Regions from separate parts of the Streptomyces sp. NPDC047049 genome, predicted to be linked through region 1. Evidence: riboswitches for the same ligand, from Rfam matches in the RefSeq annotation. Region 1 holds a riboswitch; the other holds the start of a gene.

Region 1 (7,791 bases):
CAGGCTCACCGTGCGCAGCAGCCGCCGCTGCTCCCACTCGGCGGGGCGCGCACCCGGGTCGGATCCGAGGTTGGTGAGGTAGCGGATGTTGCGGATGCCGTCAAGCGCGGATCGCAGCTCAGCTGACCGCGCCCCGGTCTGCCCCGTCTCCGCCTCGTCGGGAGGTTCAGCACCGGTGTGTACTCGCAGGCGGCCCGCTTGGCTGTGCTGGTCCTTCATCGTCACCCCGACCTGGTTGGGCTTTCTCTGTACGACGGTACGGCGCGGTGCGGGCGTTGTGGCCATGCGCTCCAGAGCGCTTCTGTCCAGGGTGCACCGGGGGTCGGCCAGGCCCGCCTCGACGAACTTGACACGGTGCTCGGGCTCGTCGAGAGAGGGAAAGGGCCCCGACGGGCGGTTGGGACGACGCGGCGACATACCGCACCTCTGCTTTCGTACGCAGGGACGGCAGGCTCTCGCCGCATTCCCTGAAGGGACCGGGACGCGGAGTGGGGCCGCCTCCCGCGTGTGCAGAGGTGGGTGCCGCCGCCGTACCGCCTCCCCGTCGCTGCGGGGCACTGGGCCAGTGGGACCGCCTTGGACAGATCACCATCACCCGGCCACCGCTGGCTCCTCATGGGAACCGCTGTACTGGCCACCCCGGACCGGATCGGTCCACTGAGGCCGGCGCGGGGCACCGGCACCGGTGCGCTCCAAGACCCGCTCCGCCGGAGCTTCGAGGCGGACGAGCCCCTATCTCGCTGTTCATCGAAGATTCTTGGAGCGGAGCCAGGTGCGGATGGCTTCGATGTGTTGCGCCTTGCTCTCGAGCGGCAGCCAGTGTCCTGCAGGCACGCACGCCACGGTGAGATCTGCGCAGGCCGCGCGCATCGGGTCGCCTTGGCGGTTTCCCGAGATGTTGCAGATCGCGTCCCACTCGCCGTTGACGAACAGCACCGGCTGCGTCAGGCGCCCGCCGTCGGGTGCTTTGCGCGCGTAAGCGATGTTGGCGTCGTCGTTTGTGTACCACGCAGAGGGAGGACGAAAGCCGTGAGTTGCGAACGCCTGCACCAGGGTGTCGAAGTCCGCCGGTGGCCAGAGAGCCGGATCGGCCGGCGTCGGCGGTGCGCGGTGCGCGGCGCCGAAGCGTCCGCCGTCGCGTGTGACCGTGGCCGTCGGTGAGATGGCGCCGATCGCTGCGGGGCTGCCCGGTTGATAAACCGATGCCAGCGTTGCCGCCGGAGCCGCGTCAAGGTCGGCGACCGCCGCTTCGAAGTGTGTCGTGTAGTAGCGGTAGTAGTCCCACTGTCCGTCCGGATACCGGTCGGCCGGGTAGAGCCGACGGTCGACCAGGGGTACGAGCGTGGCCAGGCTGTTGGCGGTGGGGTAGTAGGCCCACGAGGTCAACATCACGCCGCGGCACCGCTCCGGCTCGTGTGCGGCCACCGCTCCCGCCACGGCGCTGCCCCAGTCGTGGCCGATCCAGACCGCGGTTCTGCCGCCGAGATGGTCGTGGAGCTCCGTCAGGTCCATCACGACCTCCTCGACGGTGTAGGTGTCGGCATCCGCCGGGGCGGAGGATTCGCCGTACCCGCGCAGATCGGGCGCGACGCAATGCCACCCGTCGGCAGCGAACGCGTCCATCTGGGCCCGCCACAACAACCCGATGCCCGGCCACCCGTGGAGGAAGAACATCAGCGGTCCATCGGCTGGTCCGCACTCCAGGTAGTGCGTGGTGTGGCGAGGCGTGCCGAAAATGCGCGAGACCAACGGCGGTGCGATATCGCGGCGAACCTCGTCCTCGCCATCCCGTCGACGCGCGTGGGCGGTCCCGGCAACGAGAGCGAACAGGATCAATGCGATGTCCAGGGCTCCATACACGACGGCTGTTGGTTTGAGCCCGAATCGCTCGACAGCGAGCCCGGCGGCGAGCGCAGGCACACTGAAGGCGAGATAGCTGACGATGTACATCGTCGCGAACACCTGGCCACGTCGGGCGATCGGTGCCGCCTCACCGAGGGCATGGACGGCGAACCGGAACGTCGCCCCGAACCCGAATCCCGCGATCAGCGATCCGACGACGTAGAGCGGCAGTACACCCGTCGGCATGGCTGCGACAGTGACCAGGACGCCAAGGGCGAGGGGCCCGAGGCCGAACCATGCGCGGTGTCGTGGCGGAGCGAAGGCCGACGCGACAGTGCCCGCCGTCCCCGCGACGAAGAAGGCGCCGAGGATGACGCCCGCGGTGAAGTGGCTGTGCACGTCGAGGACGGTGGCGAGGATCGACGATCCGAGCGAGAGGTACAAGCCGCCAAGGGCCCACGTCGCACTGATCGACGGCAGCAGTGCGACGAAGACCGGCCGCGTGGCCCGCGGGAGTTGAGCGCTGGGCAGCAGTGACCGCCAGATCGTTTCCCGGGTTGGCAAGTCGGATCGAGCTTGGTCGGGAACCAGCCAGACGAGTGCCGCGAGCACCAGGGACACGACGGTGAGGATCCAGAAGACGAGTTGGCGGGGCAGTGGCGCGAACTCCACCAAGGCGCCGGCGAGGACAGCGCCGATCGCTATCCCCAAGGAAGGGACCGCGCTGCTGATGGTCGAGCCGAGCCGGGGGTTCGGCGCGGACTCCATGATCAGGGCGGTAGTGGCGCCGGCGGCTGTCCCCACGGCAAGGCCCTGCACAATGCGCGCGGCCATCAGGCCGCCGACGCCTGTGGCGACGGCGAAGAGCAGCATGCCCAGAGCGAGCAGCACCAGGGCACCGCAGGCGACAGGCCGACGGCCCACCCGGTCGGAGACCGATCCGACGGTCAACAGGGCGGCGAGCAAGGCGAAGACGTAAACGGCGAAAACGACCGTCAAGGTGAACGCGGAGAGGTCCCACAGGCGCTGATAGACCGGGTAGAGGGGGGACGGCGCCGAAGCGGCCGTGAGCGTGGCCGCGCCCACGGCCCCGGCCAGGAAGAACGAAACTGAACGGTTGAGCACGCGATCTCCAGCAAAAAGCAATGATCTTTGCTTTAACTCGGTGGCCCATCCTAGTAGAAGCAAAGATCTTTGCGTATGCTGGTGACGTGTCTCACCATGCAGCCGCCAGCCGCCCCGGAGGGCGGAGCAGTCGAGTACTGACCGCGATCTACACCTCGGTCGGTGAACTCGTGGGCGAGGGCGCCGAAAAGATCACGTTTCCCGTGGTCGCCGAGCGGGCCGGAGTCAACCCGACGACGCTCTACCGACGCTGGGACAGCGTCCACGCTCTCCTTGAGGAAGTCGCTGTCGCCGCCCTGACCCGGGACGGTGAGTCAGCGCCCGACACCGGATCCCTCCAGCAGGATCTGACCGAGTGGGCGCAGGTCATCGCCCGCGACATCACACGTCCCCACCGAGCCCGATACCTGCGCGCGATGGTGTCGGCCCGCACCGAGATCGTCGCGAGTTGCCCGGTCACGGAGAAACGGCGCGAGCAGGCATCGGAGGTGGTGAGCCGGGCCCGCGAACGCGGTGAGAAGACACCGAGCGTCCCGCAGATCCTCGACCATGTCATCGCGCCTCTGTACCACCACGTCGTATTCGCCTTGCCCGTCGATCGCGAGTACGCGCGACGTCTGGTCCGCGATGTTCTGGCTATGGCTGAGTGACAGGCTGTCCCGCACATGCTGGACGCGCTGCTGGACCTGCACGGCGGCGTGAGCCGGAGACGGTGATGCCCGACCCACCTCGGTACCGATGTTCCCCGAGGCCGTCTCAGAAGCGGTCCTTTGCCCGAGCAAGATCAAACGTCACGGCCCGGCGGACGCGAAGCGCCGTTCTGGTTCCCGGAACTCGTTCTCACGCAAAGGTAATTCGGGGCACTTCTGAGAATGACAGCATGCCGGGCATGACGGCCCCTCAAGAAGCCTCCCCGAGCGACGCGGAGGACGTCCAGCGCCACCCCTGTCCGCGCTGCCGGGCCGAATGTGGAGACCGTGGACTTCGACAGCGCCGCGTCGGAACCGGGGGCTTCGGCGAGGGTGTTCTCCACGTCCCAGGTGGACAGGCCGCGGACGAACGAGGCGATCACCGGCGACTCCAGCACATTCGCCCGAGTCACCGCGGCGCCGAACAGACGCGAGCGAACGCCTCCGTGGTGCCCCGCACCCTGGGACGGGCCACCGTCACCGGTCCGGACGTCGTCTTGATGGCCACCTCGCGACGCCCGTTGCGGCGCCCGGCCCGCACCACCGGTCCGGCCCCCTCCGTCTCACCGGCCTCACCCTCAGCGGCGGCACCGGCGCACTCGCCGTGACGCACCTGGAGCTTGCCGAAGGGCCCAGGTCCCACTTGATGTCGGCCAGGTCGAGTCTGCATGCCTCGCTCACCCTGTGCCCGACCTGCGACATCAGTTTCGATGCGGTGTAGTTCCGTGCGTGAGGGCGAACTTGCGGCAGGTCGCCAGCCCGCCACCCCAGCCGGTGAACAGCGCCTGGCCACGGGCTCGGCCGGCGGGATCCGCAGGGCGGCGTCCTTGGTTACCCGCGGGCGGTCCGTCCCGTCGAGCGAGCATCGACGACCCGCCCGGTCATCCGAAGGGTCTCAACCTTGTGCCGCAGTTCGAGGAGAAGCTGTGAGATATCCGCCCTCAGCGAACAGTTAAAACTGCCTCTGACCTGGGACTTGTAACTGATCACCAGGATCTGCTGTCATTCTGACGGAACGTACGTCCTGTACATTTTTTACGGAGGAGAGGAGCAGACATGCTGCGACCGACGGCCCGCTATGTCCTTCCGGAGTTCACCGAGCGCACCGCCCAGGGGACGCGCACCATGGACCCGTATTCCAAGCTGCTCGGCGAGCGCATCATCTTTCTGGGCACCCCGATCGACGACACCTCTGCCAACGACGTCATGGCGCAGTTCATCCACCTCGAACACGCCGCGCCCGACCAGGACATCTCGCTCTACATCAACTCCCCCGGCGGCTCCTTCACCGCGATGACCGCCATCTACGACACGATGCATTTCGTGTCGTGCGACGTGGAGACCGTCTGCCTGGGGCAGGCCGCCTCGTCCGCCGCGGTGCTGCTGGCGGCCGGCACTCCGGGCAAGCGGCTGGCGCTGCCCGGCGCCCGGGTCCTGATCCATCAGCCGTCGTTCAGCGAACCCGTCCAGGGACAGGCCAGTGACCTGCAGATCCAGGCGACGGAAATGCTGCGCACCCGCGACGTACTGGAAGAGATGCTGGCGAAGCACACCGGGCAGACCCGCGAGCGGATCGCCACCGATATCGAGCGCGACAAGATCTTCGACGCCCCCGCCGCCCAGGAGTACGGCCTGATCGACCAGATCACCCGTAACCGCAAGCTGTCGGCGCTCCGGCCCGGGGCGCGGTGAGCCCGATGCTGCCGCCCGAACCACCACCGCTGCCCGCCCTGACCCGCGCGGAGGGGGAACTCATCGACAGCTACCTGGAAGTGATCGACCTGCTGGGCCGGATCAATCCGGCCCGCTGCGGGGGCACCTACAGCGGGCTGCGCGCCGCCCAGGCGCTGGTCGGCAAGGCCACCCGGCTGCGGGACGCCCTGACGCTGATGCACCAGCGGGGCGAGACCGAACTGCACCGCGCGACGCTGACCCGGGCACTGCGGGTGCTGGACGGTGAGCGGCGGGCCGGACTGGTGACGATGCCGCCACCCGAGGAAATCTGACCCGGCGCACGCTCCGAGGCTGCGCATACGGCGTAGCCTCCGCCCCCGATCTGAGGAGGCGACGAATTGCGCGGCGCGGACCCAATTCCTGCGGTCTCGGATGTTTCGCCCCTGGTCCGCGGGGTGCAACGCTCCGCGCCGCGGCACCTGAGGGAACAAATCTAACCATTCGGGCCAATTGTGACCCATCTCACATACGGCATTTTCAACTCGGAATTCGGCTGCCAGGTGCGTGACGATCCCTTCGACGACAAGACCCCGCCACAGCGACGGGGCGGTCCGGACGGGCGCCTAATCCCGCCGCCGTGCCGGACGTCCGGTCGACGAGGTGGACCGGCGGGAGCGGAGGACCCGAGCAGGACGGGGTCCCGGCCTACACGGCCGAGGGCTCCTTGGGGTGAAGCCGTACGCACGGCCGGGCATCTTCGCCTGCCCGAACCCGACAGGTCTTCCTTCGCAGGCGGCTGACGAAGGGTTTGCGCATGACCATGCGCATGCATACGCCGAATCTGCTGGCGCGCGCCGGCACCGTCACCGCTCTGACGCTGGTCACGCTCGGCGGGACCACCGTTGCGCCAGGAGCGGCCGGGAACGCCGAAGCCGCATCCGTGTCCGCCCATGCGCTGCGGATCGCGGCTTCCCAGAGCGGAGCCCCCTACCGGTACGGCGCCCAGGGGCCGCACGCCTTCGACTGTTCGGGGCTGATGCTGTACTCGTTCAAACGCGCCGGCCGGTTGCTGCCACGCACCGCCGCCGCACAGTACGGCCGCACCCGGCACATCCCGCCCGGCGCGCGCCGGCGCGGCGATCTGGTCTTCTTCCATTCGCGCAGCGGCATTTACCACGTCGGCATCTACGCGGGCCGGGGCCGGATGTGGCATGCGCCCAAGGCCGGGAGCGTGGTGCGGCTCGAACGGATCTGGAGCCGTTCGGTCTGGTACGGGCGGGTGGGCTGATCCTGCGCATTCATCTCACGATCGGTCAATTGCCGGTGCGTTCGGCAGATTTCCCCCGTGCCCACCGCACCCCGTGAATAGCCCTGGGCGCACCACCTCCCTCAGGACAGCGCCAGCTCGACGAGCAGGATGCCGCCCAGCGCCGTGAGCAGCGCTCCGGTGGTGGCTTCCAGGGCACGGGCCACCGAGGGGCGGCGCAGCCAGACGCCCAGCCGGTCGACCAGCAGGGCGACGGCGGGGAACCAGACCAGCGCCATGGCGACGACCATCGTGGCGAGCAGCAGCGTACGGGGCAGCGCGGGCGCTCCCGCCGGAACGAACTGCGGGAGCAGGCTGAGGAAGAGCACGGGTGCCTTCGGGTTGAGCGCATTGGTCAAGAAGCCCTGGCGCAGACTCCGCGTGGTGCCCAGGAGGGCGGTGTGCGGGCGGCCGTCGGCCGGGGTGCCCGCCGCCGTGCGGGCCGTGCCGTCCGTGGTGGCCGCCGGGCGCCGGACGGCCGCGATCAGGGCGCGGGTGCCGAGGTACAACAGGTAGCCGCCGCCCAGGAGTTGGACCGCGCCGAAGAGCGCGGGCACGGCGACCAGCACCGCCGCGAGCCCGGCCACCGCCAGAGCGGTGTGCACCAGCAGCCCGCCCGCGACTCCGACGGCGGCCGCCACCCCCGCCCGGCGCGAATCGAGCGCATGGCGCACCACGACCGCGAAATCCGCGCCCGGCATGGCGACCATGCCCGCGGCGACTCCGGTGAAGGCGATCAGCTGTCCGTCCATAGGAGCAGCTTCGCCGGTCGGAGGCTTTAATGGGTATTGGCAATGTTCTTGGTGAGCCTGAAGAGATTCTTATGTACGACCCCACCCGGCTGGCCGCCCTGGTAGCGGTGGCGGAGGCCGGTTCGATCACCCGCGCCGCCGCCCGGCTGGGCTACACCGCTCCGGCGCTCTCCCAGCAGCTCGCCAAACTGGAGCGGGAGGCCGGGGCGGCCCTGCTGGTGCGCCACCATCGCGGTGCCCGGCTGACGGCGGCCGGTGAGCTGCTGCTCGTACGGGCCCGGCGGGTCCTCGACGAACTGGACCAGGCGCGGCACGAGCTGTCCCGGCTGGCGGGGCTGTCCGGCGGGCGGCTGCGGGTCGGCACGTTCATGACCGCCGGCACGCATCTGCTGCCGCCCGCGCT
Region 2 (7,791 bases), on a different contig from region 1:
AGATGACCTTCTCGGGGCCGACCGTGAAGGGGAGTTCGGTGACGACCAGGCCCTTGCGGCGGGCGGTGACGTTCTCCACCGAGACCGTCGCGCGGATCTTGAACGTGCCGCGGCCCTTCTCGTACGCGTCCCGTACGCCGCCGAGGCCCACGATCCGGCCGCCCGTCGGCAGGTCCGGACCCGGCACGAAGCGCATCAGGGTGTCGAGGTCGGCGTTCGGATGCTTGATCAGATGGCGGGCCGCGGCGATGACCTCGCCCAGGTTGTGCGGCGGCATGTTCGTCGCCATCCCGACGGCGATGCCGGACGCGCCGTTGACCAGGAGGTTCGGATACGCGGCGGGGAGGGCGGCCGGTTCTTGCTCCTGGCCGTCGTAGTTCGGCGCGAAGTCGACGGTGTCCTCTTCGATGGACTCCGTCATCAGGGACGTCGCGGACGCCATCCGGCACTCGGTGTACCGCATCGCGGCGGGCGGGTCGTCATTGCCCAGCGAACCGAAGTTGCCGTGGCCGTCGACGAGCGGCAGCCGCATCGAGAACGGCTGCGCCATGCGCACCAGGGCGTCGTAGATCGACGCGTCGCCGTGCGGATGGAGCTTACCCATCACCTCGCCGACGACGCGGGCGCACTTGACGTACCCGCGGTCGGGCCGGAGCCCCATCTCGTTCATCTGGTACAAAATGCGGCGGTGCACGGGCTTGAGGCCGTCGCGGGCGTCCGGCAGGGCGCGCGAGTAGATGACCGAATACGCGTACTCGAGGAAGGAACCCTGCATCTCGTCGACGACGTCGATGTCGAGGATCCTCTCCTCGAAGTCGTCCGGCGGCGGGGTCTTCGTGCTGCGGCGGGCCATCGCGGCTGCGGCTCCTTTAGCTGCGTCTAGTGCCGATACCGGGGAGGCGGCATCGGAACAACGGTCAACCAGTCGGGTCAACCAGCTGAGGGATCGACCCGCGAGTATGTCTGAGTCTGACGCGGACCATTGTGGACCGCCCCACTGACAACGCCGACCGCGACTCCCCCTTCAGCTCCTGCGGGCTCGCGCACGGCGCAGGTCCCGGGCCGGCCGCCCGGTGACTTCGCCAGATGCCGACGCGCTTGCATACAGTGACAGAACTTCCTCGCAAGCGGATCGAAGGGACGTACATGCCCATGGGTCACACGGCCACAGAACAAGCCGGCTCCGGCGGCCTGACAGCGACCGAGCACCGGCTGGCCAATGGCCTGCGCGTGGTGCTCTCCGAAGACCACCTGACCCCGGTCGCAGCGGTCTGCCTGTGGTACGACGTCGGCTCCCGCCACGAGGTCAAGGGCCGTACGGGCCTGGCCCACCTCTTCGAGCACCTGATGTTCCAGGGCTCCGCGCAGGTGAAGGGCAACGGCCACTTCGAGCTGGTGCAGGGCGCCGGCGGTTCGCTCAACGGCACCACGAGCTTCGAGCGCACCAACTACTTCGAGACCATGCCCGCCCACGAGCTGGAGCTCGCGCTCTGGCTGGAGGCCGACCGCATGGGCTCGCTGCTGACCGCGCTCGACGACGAGTCCATGGAGAACCAGCGCGACGTCGTCAAGAACGAGCGCCGCCAGCGCTACGACAACGTCCCCTACGGCACGGCCTTCGAGAAGCTGACGGCCATGGTGTACCCCGAGGGCCACCCGTACCACCACACACCCATCGGGTCGATGGCCGATCTGGACGCGGCCTCCCTGGAGGACGCGCGGGCGTTCTTCCGGACGTACTACGCGCCCAACAACGTCGTCCTGTCGATCGTGGGCGACATCGACCCCGAGCAGACCCTGGCCTGGGTCGAGAAGTACTTCGGCTCGATCCCCGCGCACGACGGCAAGCAGGCGCCGCGGGACGGCACGCTGCCCGACGTCATCGGCGGCGAGCTGCGCGAGGTCGTCGAGGAGGACGTGCCCGCCCGTGCCCTGATGGCGGCCTACCGTCTGCCGCACGACGGCACCCGTGAGGCGGACGCCGCCGACCTCGCGCTGACCGTCCTGGGCGGCGGTGAGTCCTCCCGCCTCTACAACCGGCTGGTGCGCCGTGACCGCAGCGCCGTGGCGGCCGGCTTCGGCCTGCTGCGGCTGGCCGGCGCGCCCTCGCTGGGCTGGCTGGACGTGAAGACGTCCGGCGGCGTGGAGGTCCCCGGCATCGAGCGCGCGGTCGACGAGGAGCTGGCCCGCTTCGCCGCCGAGGGCCCGACCCCGGAGGAGATGGAGCGGGCACAGGCCCAGCTGGAGCGCGAATGGCTGGACCGGCTGGCCACGGTCAGCGGCCGCGCCGACGAACTGTGCCGCTTCGCCGTGCTGTTCGGCGACCCGCAGCTGGCGCTGACCGCCGTGCAGCGCGTCCTGGACATCACTCCCGAGGAGGTGCAGGCGGTCGCCAAGGCCCGGCTGCGCCCCGACAACCGCGCGGTGCTCGTCTACGAGCCCACCGAGCCGACCGACGCCGCCGACACCGAGGAAGGGGAGGCGGACCAGTGAGCGACGCCACCACCCACGCCGATTCCCCCGTGAGCAGCATGGACTTTCACCCGCAGCCCCAGGGCGGCGCACCCAGGCCGTGGGCCTTCCCGGCCCCCGACCGCAGCCAACTGCCCAACGGGCTCACCCTCCTGACCAGCCACCGCCCCGGCCAGCAGGTCGTCGCCGTCGAGATCAACCTCGTCGCTCCCCTGGAGGCCGAACCCGAGGGCCTGGACGGCGTCGCCACGATCATGGCGCGTGCCCTGTCCGAGGGCACCGACAAGCACGACGCGGAGGAGTTCGCCGCCGAGCTGGAGCGCTGCGGCGCCACCCTGGACGCGCACGCCGACCACCCCGGCGTACGGGTCTCCCTCGAGGTGCCGGCGTCCCGGCTGCCGCGCGCGCTCGGCCTGCTCGCCGACGCGCTGCGCGCTCCCGCCTTCCCGGAGAGCGAGGTCGAGCGGCTGGTGCGCAACCGTCTCGACGAGATCCCGCACGAGCTCGCCAACCCGGCCCGGCGCGCGGCGATGGCCCTGTCCAAGGAGCTGTTCCCGGCCACGTCCCGTATGTCGCGGCCGCGCCAGGGCACCGAGGAGACCGTCGGGCGCGTCGATGCCGCGGCCGTGCGCGCCTTCTACGACGCCCATGTACGGCCCGCGACGGCCACTGCCGTCATCGTCGGTGACTTCACCGGTGTCGACCTGGACGCCGCGCTCGCCGAGACGCTCGGCGCGTGGCGTGGCTCGTCGGCCGAGCCGCTGAAGGCCTCGCCGATCGTCGCCGACGACACCGGCCGCGTGGTGATCGTGGACCGCCCCGGCGCCGTCCAGACGCAGCTGCTCATCGGGCGTATCGGCGCCGACCGGCACGACCGGGTGTGGCCCGCGCAGGTCCTCGGCACGTACTGCCTGGGCGGCACCCTCACCTCCCGTCTGGACCGTGTTCTGCGCGAGGAGAAGGGCTACACCTACGGGGTGCGCGCCTTCGGCCAGGTGCTGCGCTCCACCGCCCCCACGTCCCCCGAGGGGGCCACGGGTGCCTCGCTGCTCGCCATCAGCGGGTCGGTGGACACCGCCTCCACCGTCCCGGCGCTCGAGGACCTGTGGAAGGTGTTGCGCACCCTCGCGGCAGAGGGGCTGACGGACGACGAACGGGATGTCGCCGTACAGAACCTCGTCGGGGTCGCGCCGCTGAAGTACGAGACCGCGGCAGCCGTTGCCGGCACCCTCGCCGACCAGGTGGAGCAGCACCTGCCGGACGACTACCAGGCGCAGCTGTACGTCCGTCTCGCGGAGACCGGCACGGTGGAGGCGACCGCGGCGGCCGTCAACGCCTTCCCCGTGGACCGGCTGGTGACGGTCCTGGTGGGCGATGCGGCGCAGATCGCCGAGCCCATCAAGGCGCTGGGCATCGGTGAGGTGACGGTCGTCGGCGGCTAGTCCCCGCCATGTGACGGAAGGTCACATATCGACAAAGCAACTCCCGTGGCGACGGTCCGCCACGGGAGTTGCCGTATGTCCGGTTTGTTGCGGCCGGTGCCTCGGTTCTTGTGGCATCCCGCACAAAAAAGCGGTTCTGTTTGCCGATTGAAAGTTGCCCCGTTTAGCGTCGGTCCGGCTGTTCGTCACAACTCCGCCACAACCGTGGCACCGGACAGTCATCGCCGAGTCCCCGTACGGCGCGAGCCAGGGGAGCCGGGGACCCAGAGTCCCTTGGGGTGAATCGGGCTCCCCTCCGGAGGAGCCCGTAGGAGACCTTCCTGCTCCGAACCCGTCAGCTAACCCGGTAGGCGAGAAGGAGGGAAAGGACAAGCCAGTACATGGCGTTCATCCGTGCCACCGGGAAGCACCGCCGTACGAGCCGCCCCGTTAGGACGCCCCGCAACATCGCCGGCATAGCCACCCTCGCGGCCGGCGGCGTGGTCGCCTCCGTGGCCTCGCCGGCGCTGGCGGCCACGGACGAGGCCCGCACCCACGACACCGGTCTGCAGCATGCCGTGGTGCTCGGTGACGAGCTCGCCAACCACGTCGCGGCCCAGGCCGACGAGCAGCAGGCCGAGGCGGAGGCCGCGGCGGCGAAGGCGAAGGCCGAGGCCGTGGCCAAGAAGCAGGCCGAGGAGGCCAAGCGGCGCGTCGAGGCCGCCCGCAAGGCCAAGGAGCGCGCCGCCCGTGAGGCGGAGCGCAAGCGCCTCAACACCTTCGTCGCCCCCGTTGCCGACTCCTACGTGTCCACCTCGTACAAGGCCTCCAGCGGCCTGTGGTCCTCGGGCAGCCACACCGGCATCGACTTCCACGCCGCCTCCGGCACCTCCGTCCACGCCGTCGGCACGGGCACCGTCGTCGAGGCGGGCTGGGGCGGCTCGTACGGCAACAACATCGTGATCAAGATGAGCGACGGTACGTACACCCAGTACGGTCACCTGTCGTCGCTCGGCGTCTCGGTCGGCCAGCACGTCACCCCGGGCCAGCAGATCGGCCTCTCCGGCGCCACCGGCAACGCCACCGGCCCGCACCTGCACTTCGAGGCCCGCACCGGCGCCGACTACGGCTCGGACATCGACCCGGTCGCGTACCTGCGCTCGCACGGCGTCAACGTCTGACCTTCCGCCCCGTCCGCCCGCGCTCCTCATAGGGCCGCGCCCCCTCCGAGCGTCCGCCCGAAGCCCCGGCTCCACGGCTGGGGCTTCGGCGTATCCGGCGCCCCGGCAGTGGGGCCGGGGATATGCGGCGCCCTCCCGCCAACTTCCGGCCAAAAAATTTCCCTGAATAACCGGAGTCCGCCGGAAAGGCGTTCCGGTCGAATAGAGTCACGGAAAAGGCGCCGATCGGCGGCGTTTCCAGGGGATGACGGCGGAGGCACGGAAGATGCGAGGCCATATTTCCGCTCATGCGGTGTGCACGGCGATTCGCGATGACATTGTCTCCGGTGCGCTGGCGCCGGGGAGCCGGCTGATCGAAGAGATCCTTGCGGCCCGGTACGGCGTTTCCAGGGTGCCGGTCCGTGAGGCGCTGCGGACCCTGCAGTCCGAAGGGTTTGTCACCACCCGCCACCACGCGGGCGCCTGCGTCGCCGAGCCCACCGAGCAGGAGGCCGCCGATCTCCTCGACGTCCGCGCCCTGTTGGAGCCGCTGGGCGCCGCCCGCGCGGCCGTCCGCCGTAGCCCGGCTCACCTCAAGGTGCTCCGCGGCCTGGTACGGCTAGGCCGTGAGCGGGCCCGTCACGGCAGCCCGGCTGATCTGCGCCAACTGGACGGCTGGTTCCACGAGACGCTGGCCCAGGCGGCCGGCAGCCCCAGCCTGACGGCGCTGCTGACCCAGCTGCGGCGCAAGATCGAGTGGATGTACGCCGTGGAACTGCCCGCCCGTACGGGGGAGTCGTGGGACGAACACGGCGCGGTGCTGGACGCGGTGGCCCGCGGAGACGCGGAACGGGCCCGTGCCCTGATGGCGGCTCATGTCGAACGCGCACTCCCGGTGTACCGGCTCCGGCGCCCCGCCAGGGCAGAGGTGAGGGATCCGAAACCGCCCGTCAACACAGTCCGCGCCCGCCCTTAACAATCGCGCCGTATACAAAGAAGTGCGGAAGGGGATTCGGGAGGGGGCGAGATTACGGTTTCGTCCCCGTCGGCATTCAGTATGTATGCGTGTCGTCATGCGTGCTGTGCCGGCAATAAGTGCTGCGCTGCCCTGCGTGCTGCCATAGGTCCGCATCGGAGGAATTGATTAGCGCACGCTTTCTTTTTGCGTCCCCGATATCGAGGCGTCGTCTCCGATATCCCGGGCACAGCGAAACGGCCCCGCCGCGGCAACCGGTCACCGGTCGCCGCGGCGGGGCCGCAGCAGCAGAAGTCCTGGAGGACTCAGACGGTCTCGGGAAGCTCCTCGAGACCCTCGGCGACGAGCTTGGCCAGACGGTCGAGTGCCTCCTCGGCGCCCTCGGCGTCGGAGGCCAGCACGATCTCCTCGCCGCCCTGGGCGCCCAGGCCCAGGACCGCGAGCATGGAGGCCGCGTTGACGGGGTTGCCATCGGCCTTGGCGATCGTCATGGGGACGCCGGAGGCGGTGGCCGCACGGACGAAGATCGACGCGGGGCGGGCGTGCAGGCCCTCGGCCCAACCGACATTGACGCGGCGCTCTGCCATGGTGTTGCCCTTCAAAGTCGTGACTGTTGTCTAGACCAGTCTCTCACGCTGCCGGGAGTGCTGGGCAGCCCTTTGTCCTGGCCTTTTTGCGGCCCTTGGTCTTCCCGGGGGAGGTCCCGCGGGCCGAGCCGGAGCGTACGTCCGTACGGCATCCTCAGCCTGCCCCGCATCCCGAGCGTACGCGCGCCGAGCCGGTTGTCGGTGGCCGGTCGTACGCTGTCCGCATGCACCAGCCGCAGGACCACGCATACCCGACCCACTGGGAAGCCGACGTGGTGCTGCGTGACGGCGGCACGGCGCGGATCCGCCCCATCACCCCCGCCGACGCCGAGCGGCTGGTCTCCTTCTACGAACAGGTCTCGGACGAGTCGAAGTACTACCGCTTCTTCGCGCCCTACCCGCGCCTGTCCGACCGCGATGTGCACCGTTTCACCCACCACGACTACATCGACCGGGTAGGACTCGCCGCCACCGTCGGCGACGAGTTCATCGCCACCGTCCGCTACGACCGGATCAACGACCAGGGGTTGCCGGCCAAGAGCCCCGAGGACGACCAGGCCGAGGTCGCCTTCCTCGTCCAGGACGCCCACCAGGGCCGCGGTGTCGCCTCCGCCCTCCTGGAGCACATCGCGGCCGTCGCCCGCGAGCGAGGCATCCGCCGGTTCGCCGCCGAGGTGCTTCCCGCGAACTCCAAGATGATCAAGGTCTTCACGGACGCCGGCTACACCCACAAGCGCACCTTCGAAGACGGTGTGGTCCGCCTGGAGTTCGATCTGGAGCCGACCGAGCAGTCCATGGCCGTGATGCGCGGCCGCGAGCAGCGTGCCGAGGCCCGCTCCGTACAGCGGCTGCTCGCCCCGGGCTCGGTCGCCGTCATCGGTGCCGGCCGCGCCCCCGGAGGTGTCGGGCATACCGCGCTGCGCAGCCTCCTGGAATCCGGCTTCACGGGCCGGGTGTACGCCGTCAACCATGCCTTCCCCGAAGACACGCAGCGGCTGCGGCCCGAAGAGGTGCCGGCCGTCCGCTCCCTGCGGGAGATCCCCGACCCGGTGGACCTCGCCGTCATCGCCGTCCCCGCGGACAGCGTCCCCGACGTGGTCCGCGACTGCGGCGAACACGGCGTCCAGGGCGTGCTGATCCTGTCCTCCGGTTACGCCGAGGCGGGCCCGGACGGC

What was found. Region 1 has a riboswitch for cyclic di-AMP ahead of ABZ851_RS12760 (C40 family peptidase). Riboswitches for the same ligand answer to the same signal wherever they lie in the genome.
Region 2: another riboswitch for cyclic di-AMP. It lies ahead of ABZ851_RS29685 (M23 family metallopeptidase); the one in region 1 lies ahead of ABZ851_RS12760 (C40 family peptidase).

Annotation. Positions count from the first base shown of each region.
Region 1 is NZ_JBEYVM010000004.1:288,083-295,873, reverse strand. It holds gene ABZ851_RS12785 (hypothetical protein) at 1-417, opposite strand, end outside; gene ABZ851_RS12780 (alpha/beta fold hydrolase) at 745-2,967, opposite strand; gene ABZ851_RS12775 (TetR/AcrR family transcriptional regulator) at 3,054-3,617, shown strand; gene ABZ851_RS12770 (ATP-dependent Clp protease proteolytic subunit) at 4,713-5,348, shown strand; gene ABZ851_RS12765 (hypothetical protein) at 5,354-5,662, shown strand; cyclic di-AMP (ydaO/yuaA leader) riboswitch at 5,941-6,140, shown strand; gene ABZ851_RS12760 (C40 family peptidase) at 6,145-6,618, shown strand; gene ABZ851_RS12755 (LysE family transporter) at 6,720-7,388, opposite strand; gene ABZ851_RS12750 (LysR family transcriptional regulator) at 7,460-7,791, shown strand, end outside.
Region 2 is NZ_JBEYVM010000018.1:117,270-125,060, forward strand. It holds gene ABZ851_RS29670 (DNA topoisomerase IV subunit A) at 1-853, opposite strand, end outside; gene ABZ851_RS29675 (pitrilysin family protein) at 1,153-2,493, shown strand; gene ABZ851_RS29680 (pitrilysin family protein) at 2,532-3,914, shown strand; cyclic di-AMP (ydaO/yuaA leader) riboswitch at 4,127-4,282, shown strand; gene ABZ851_RS29685 (M23 family metallopeptidase) at 4,295-5,074, shown strand; gene ABZ851_RS29690 (GntR family transcriptional regulator) at 5,340-6,029, shown strand; gene ABZ851_RS29695 (HPr family phosphocarrier protein) at 6,335-6,616, opposite strand; gene ABZ851_RS29700 (GNAT family N-acetyltransferase) at 6,841-7,791, shown strand, end outside.